Regions from separate parts of the Lactobacillus sp. CA30L genome, predicted to be linked through region 2. Evidence: predicted binding sites of a transcription regulator. Region 2 holds the regulator's gene; the other holds the start of a gene.
The links. The regulator NrdR, encoded in region 2, represses ribonucleotide reductase genes. The targets are predictions, from matches to a motif close to ACACNATATATNGTGT.
Positions count from the first base shown of each region.

Region 1: AC2JF8_RS04650 (deoxynucleoside kinase) is a predicted target of NrdR. The motif match lies at 2,081-2,096, and genes of this name have one in related genera.

Region 1 covers NZ_JBWXGB010000003.1:117,120-120,429, forward strand. Annotated here, with positions in the region: gene AC2JF8_RS04640 (Cof-type HAD-IIB family hydrolase) at 1-594, shown strand, start outside; gene AC2JF8_RS04645 (deoxynucleoside kinase) at 690-1,376, opposite strand; gene AC2JF8_RS04650 (deoxynucleoside kinase) at 1,389-2,039, opposite strand; gene AC2JF8_RS04655 (LysR family transcriptional regulator) at 2,346-3,236, opposite strand; gene AC2JF8_RS04660 (aryl-sulfate sulfotransferase) at 3,246-3,310, opposite strand, start outside.
Region 2 covers NZ_JBWXGB010000005.1:149,256-152,565, reverse strand. Annotated here, with positions in the region: gene polA (DNA polymerase I) at 1-116, shown strand, start outside; gene mutM (bifunctional DNA-formamidopyrimidine glycosylase/DNA-(apurinic or apyrimidinic site) lyase) at 130-960, shown strand; gene coaE (dephospho-CoA kinase) at 957-1,574, shown strand; gene nrdR (transcriptional regulator NrdR) at 1,561-2,028, shown strand; gene AC2JF8_RS07295 (DnaD domain protein) at 2,031-3,310, shown strand, end outside.

The DNA.
Region 1 (3,310 bases), on a different contig from region 2:
GCGCTGGTTTTAGATGAGCTGGGGCGACCGCTCAGTTCGCAATTTATGCCAGCAGCTACAGCGGCAGCAATCTGTACGTACGTTGAGCAAAAGTGTGCTGGCACGGCGTGGAATGTGTACAGTGGCTATGACTGGTACTATTCCCCGGGTAATAATCCGTCACTGGTTGAGAGGGAAGAAGAAATAGTCAAGCTTAAAGCCACGCCTAGTTCCATTGCCGGGGTTAAAAAACTGCGGGGCGTACACAAGGTTTTGATTATGGGGAATCCGGCCGTGCTCGATGAGGGTCAGCGGGCGTTAAGCAGCCTGTACCCGCAGCTGGTCTTCGTCAAATCTGCGCCTAATTTGCTGGAGGTTATGCTCAAGGGCGTAACGAAGGGCAGGGGCGTTAGCGAACTGGCGCAGGCCTTTGGCGTTGAATTGGGTGATTGTTGGGCCTTCGGCGACAACTATAATGACGAGGCGATGCTTAATGCAGTAGGGCACCCGGTATTAATGGGCAATGCGCCCGCTGAATTAAAAGCCAGATTTGCTACGGTTACGCTGGACAACAATCACGACGGGATTGCCGCAGTCCTTGACCAGTTGGACTGACCTTAGCTTTAGGTATTTTATTTTGAACACGAAAAAAGCCAATTAGCAGGCGTGGTTGTCTGCACGATTGGCTTTTTGTTTGACTAAAATATTATTTAATTGTCAATTGCGACTGCGGTTGGCTTGCTCCAGGATGAGGGGAGCTTGCCAATCTCCTTGAGCTTGGCAACAATTTGGTCCAGAACAACTTGCCGGTCCTCCTCATTAGTCATAAAGTCGAGGCTATCGCCGTCAATTTCCATCTTAGGAGAATAGTCGTACTTTTGGTACCACGGCTTGTAGTAACGCAGAAGACGCTTGTAGTAGTCCTCAAGCGTTGCATCGTAGCTGAGTTGCTCGTACGGCCTGCCCCGTTTTTGGATACGCTTGATCATTGTGTCATAAGAAACGTTGATGTGTACAAGCAGGTCGGGATTCTTCTTGGGCATGTGCTCAAGCTGGCCCATCATGTTGTTCAGCAGCTCGTAGTAGGTGTCGACCTCTTCCGTGGTTGCCCGACCAATATCTGCGTTCATCTGGAAGAAGAGGGCATCTTCATAAATGGACCGATCAAGAACATTGTTGTCATCCGTTAACGCATCCTTGATGCTGCGAAAACGCGTGTTGAGGAAGAACACCTGAAGCAGAAACGCATACTTCTTCGGGTCCGCATAGAAAAGCGGCAATACGGGGTTGTTGTCAACGCTCTCATAAAAGGGTTTGGTCCCTAAATAATTGGCTAAAATACTGGTTAAACTAGACTTACCGGCTCCAATTGGCCCGCTTAAAACAATAACTGTCATCACGATCCTTCTTTATTCTAAATTGCCCAATGCGCGCAATTTTTCATCAATTTGACTTAAAACTTCTTTTTTGGCTGCTTCATCAGTAATGAAGTCAAGCTTATCACCGTCGATTTTGATCTTAGGCGATTCGTGATAGCTTTCATACCACGGTTCGTAGTAGCTCAAAAGGCACGCGTAGTAATCCTTGAGGCTTGGATCAGTACTGATCTGCTCGAATGAACGTCCGCGCTTTTCAATCCGTTCTAGCATTGTATCAAGAGACACGTGAATGTAGATTAGCAGGTCAGGCTTCTTGCTCGGGTTGCCAGGGGTGTCTTCCATCATGTTTTTGAGCAAACTGGCATAGATCTGGAATTCCGTTGGATCAGCCACCTTGTTTTCGGCGTTCATCTTAAAGAAGAGCTCGTCTTCGTAAATGGAACGGTCTGAAACGCTATTTTTTTCCTGGATGGCCTGACTGATTTGGGCTAAACGGTGGTTAAGCAAGTAGATGTTGAGCAGAAAGGTATACCGCTTCATGTCCTTATAGTAGAGGGGAAGCACGGGATTATCTTCAATCCCCTCATAAAAAGCCTGCGTGCCTAAATGTTCAGCTAAAATGCTGGTTAAACTGGATTTGCCGGCCCCAATTGGCCCACTTAAAACAATAACTGTCATCACGTTCTTTCTTAAATACAATATATAGATCCTTATCTAGTTTAATACGAGATATTGTGGTACACAAGCAAAAATTAAATTAAAAAATTGCGGGTAATGTCAAGCGGATATTTGGTCTGCAATAAAAAATGCTTATATTTAAAATAAAGCAAGACTAATAATTAATTATCTAAAAATGCAAAGGAGCGTAAAGGGTTCTTATGCCGTTTAATATGATTGCATATTGCATATTTTAAGAGCTGTTACACGTGAAACAAAGCGGTAACAAAAAATCCCCCCTTGAATTTGTTATTCAGGAGGGGGAGTGGGCTACTTATTGTAGCCTAACTGATTAATACAATTAGTAATTAGGTTGATAATTTTCTCTTGGATAGGGGTGATCAATTCCTTGCTCGGATAAAGCAGGAACAAATCCTCCTTTTTTTCTTCTGCCATTGTGATTATTTTTATATTTTTATTGTCATAATCAAAGATAGCAGTTTCTGGCATCATCGTGTAACCAACATTGTGTGACACTGCATTAAGTATCAAGTCACGATTGGCTAACATAATATCTTCCGACTGGAAATCACAGTCACAGTAGTCAGTGAGATAAATGTGGCGGTAATGATATGAAAACAATTGCTGGCGATTTATTTTATCTAACTTTGCCATCGGTGAGTCAGCGGGAACAATGGCAACTACCGGAATTTTGCACAGTAGCTTTTTTTGCATATTGCTTTTATTAATTAACGTCGCAAAACGTTCCTTATTTATGCGATTGATATTCTCAAAAGCGATGTCAGTTTTTCCATCTTCTAGGTTATTTAATACTTGATTAGGACGGCCCTCGTCAGGATAAATCCTTAAATTTGGCATCTTGCGATAAAGGTTGTCAATAATATTTATAAAAATAGTGCTTGAAATCATCGGAATAGAAGTAAGTCTAACAGAGCTGATGCTTTTTCCCCGTGTAGAGAGGCTTTTTATTTCATCTACGCTTTTTTGAATATTTTGTGCAATTCGGTAAATCTCCTGTCCTTTTGCAGTTAGGGTAACGCCACGTCTACCCCGTTCAAAGATTTGAAAACCTAATTCTTTTTCAAGTGAAATTAGTGCCTCACTTAATGTGGGTTGAGAAATAAACAACTCTTTAGCTGCTTGGGATATTGATTTATATTCTGCAATCGCAATAACGTCTTGAATTTGAACTAATTGCATAATGACCTTTTAATCTAGTTCGTCGACGCACGCATCCATTCCCTCACCATAACCGGCAGCGCCTTCGACTTCAA
Region 2 (3,310 bases):
ATGAGCTTGAAACAATCAAGAAGATTGTGCCCCAGGTCATGCAAGCGGCTGTCCGGCTAGATGTGCCGCTCGTTGCTGATTCGGGGTACGGTCATAATTGGTTTGATGCGAAGTAAGGAGTAGTAGTTAATGCCAGAAATGCCGGAAGTTGAAACAGTGCGCCGGACGCTTGAGCCCCTAGTTAGGGGGAAAACAATCAAAGCGGTTACCTTATGGTACCCTAAAATTATTGCCAGTGATCCGGCTGAGTTTGCCAAGCGGGTGGCGGGACAAAAGATCATCGCGATTGAGCGTTATGCCAAGTACCTCCTGATTCGTCTCACTAAGCAGCTGACCATCGTGTCGCACTTGCGCATGGAGGGCAAGTACCGCTTAGTTGCAGCGGATGAGCCCAAGGGAAAGCACGACCACGTGCAGTTTGCTTTTAGCGATGGGACCGCACTGCGCTACAATGACGTCCGCAAGTTTGGGCGCATGCAATTGGTTGTCACGGGCACGGAAAAGACCGTGACGGGGATCAGCAAGCTGGGCGCTGAACCCAACTCACCCGCGTTTACGGCGGCCTCATTGGCTGCCGGCCTCGGCCGTAAAAAAAAGAGCATCAAAAATGCCCTGCTTGACCAATCTGTCGTTGCTGGTCTGGGCAACATTTACGTCGATGAGGTCTTATGGGAAACCAAGATTCACCCGCTGAGCCAAGCCAATAAAATCAGCAGGTACAAGATTAATAAATTGCACGACAACATTAACGCCCTGATCACGCGGGCAATTGAGAAGCACGGTACCACCGTTCACACCTACCTTGACGCCAACGGCGAAACAGGTGCCTTTCAGAAGATGCTGCAGGTATATGGTCACAAGGGCGAACCGTGCGTTCGGTGTGGCACGCCACTCGAAAAGATTAAGGTCACGGGCCGTGGCACCACGTTCTGCCCGCACTGCCAGGTGCTGTACAAATGACGCTTGTTTTAGGAGTGACGGGCGGCATTGCCAGCGGCAAGAGCACGGCCGATCGCTTTTTTCAGCAAAACAACATCCCCATAATCGACAGCGACCTGATTGCACGCGCCATCCTGGATGTTGACCGTGCCGGGTACCGGGCGGTTGTTAAGCAGTTTGGACCCGCAATCATCCGGCCCGATCGCACAATCGACCGCGCTAAGCTGGGGCGGCTGGTTTTTGGCAACCAGAACCAGCTGAAAATCTTGGATAGCATCACGCACCCGTTGATTTTTCAGGAAATTCAGGCTAAAATTACGCAAAACAAGCAGGCTGGCGAAGAGCTGGTCATTGTTGATGCGCCCCTGTTGTTTGAAACGGGCGGCCAAAGTTACTGTGACCGGACCCTGCTCATTGCGTTGCCCGCAGACGTGCAGGTCAAGCGGCTGATGCAGCGCGACCACCTGACTCAGGATGCGGCGCTTGCACGGATTCACAGTCAGATGCCACTGGTCAAAAAGGAAAAGCTGGCCGATTATGTTGTCTTCAATACGGGTACGATAGAAGATTTAGAGGCCGAACTAAGAAAGCTGCTAGTGCAGATTAAAGAGGAGGACCAACATGGAATGTCCTAATTGCCGTGAGAATGCTTCGCGGGTAATCGATTCGCGTCCGAGTGACGAAAACCGCGCGATCAGACGGCGCCGGGAATGTGAAAATTGCGGTTACCGTTTCACCACTTTTGAACGGGTGGAAACCACGCCGCTGCTCGTGATCAAGAATGACGGGACGCGCGAGCCCTTCAACCGCAAAAAAATCCTCCACGGCGTGATGGCAGCGGGGCAGAAGCGTCCGATTACCAGCGTCCAGTTTGAACAGCTGGTCGACCATGTTGAAAACAAAATCAGAAAGCAGGGCGTCAGCGAAATTTCTTCCAAGAAAATCGGGCAGGTCGTGATGGATGAGCTGGCCGAAATTGACGACGTTGCCTACATCCGCTTCGCCTCGATCTACCGTGAATTCAAGGACATGTCGAGTTTCATGAAGACGATGGAAGACATGATTGCCAAACGGGAGAAAGAAAGTTAGCCATGGTCAAGCAACCCAATCCCAAGCAGCCCTTTTTTATTACCAATCGCGTAGACCTTTCCGCCCGCGACGTGCGTACGCTGGTTAGGCTGTACCAGCCCCTCGTTGGTGCACTGGCGCTTGCCCTCTATCTTACTCTGAACGAGGACTACGACCACGACGAGATGCTGTCGGAGGCCAGGGGGATTTATGCCCTGCAGGAACAGCTGGATTGCGATATCAAGAAGCTGTTTGGAGCGCTGCGCAGGCTTGAGGCCGTTGGGCTGGTTGAAACCCGCGTCCTTGACAACAAGGTCATGGGGAAGGTGCTTGCCTTTCGCCTGACCATTGTTCCCAGCAGCAGCGAGTTCTTTGCGACCGCTCTTTTGGCCAGCCTGCTGAAGGAAAAGGTCGGCGTCAGTGCCTTTCAAAAATTGAGCCGCGACTTTGCCCGTGAAGGCAAGAAGAATGAGCACCAGGTTAACGGCTTGAACGAAGCTGAAAATGTTTCTGCTTCCTTTATGGAAGTGTTCCGTCTGCCTGAGGAAGAAGCAATCGACCCATCGCCGGACGTCAAGCAGGCCGCACGGGAAAATCAGCCGTCTAGTCCCCGCAAAGCCAGCGTTAATGCCGATGACAGCATCGACTGGGACTTCATGAAGCAGCAGTTTGAAATATACCAGATTGCCGGCAGCGAGGTTGACCAGAACCGGGATGCAATCCGGGCCGTAATGCGGACCTATGGCCTGACCGAGCAGGACTTTGTCGACGAGGCGCTGCCGTGTTTGCACGGCGACTACCAGCTGAACATGACCCTGATCAAAGAGACCATCGCCAACACTATCCATGCAGACAGCACGCGCAGGCAGATTATGCAAGACACGCAGGGCGGTTCCGATGCAAAACAAAATAGCACCTTTAGCCCGCGGGACCAGAAGGTCTTGCACCTGGCACAGAACGAGTCGCCCAGTCAGTTTTTGTATAAGCTGAAGACCGAGCGACATGACTACGTTGACGCCAGCGAATACCGGGTGCTCGATGACCTCTATAACCAAAAGGGCATCCCGGCGGAGCTGCTCAACATCTTGACTTACGCCTGCCTCAAGAGTGGCCCCAATGTGTCGTACAGGTTGGCCAACAAGATCCTGCACGACTGGCTGCAGCACGGGGTCAAAAGCGGTGCGCAGGCCATTGAGTACATGATGAAAAGGGAGCAGAATAAGGGACAGTACCAGCGTTACCCGAATAAAAAGCGGGTTGAAAAGGGTACCGACTGGAATAAACACAAGGCAAAGGACAGGAC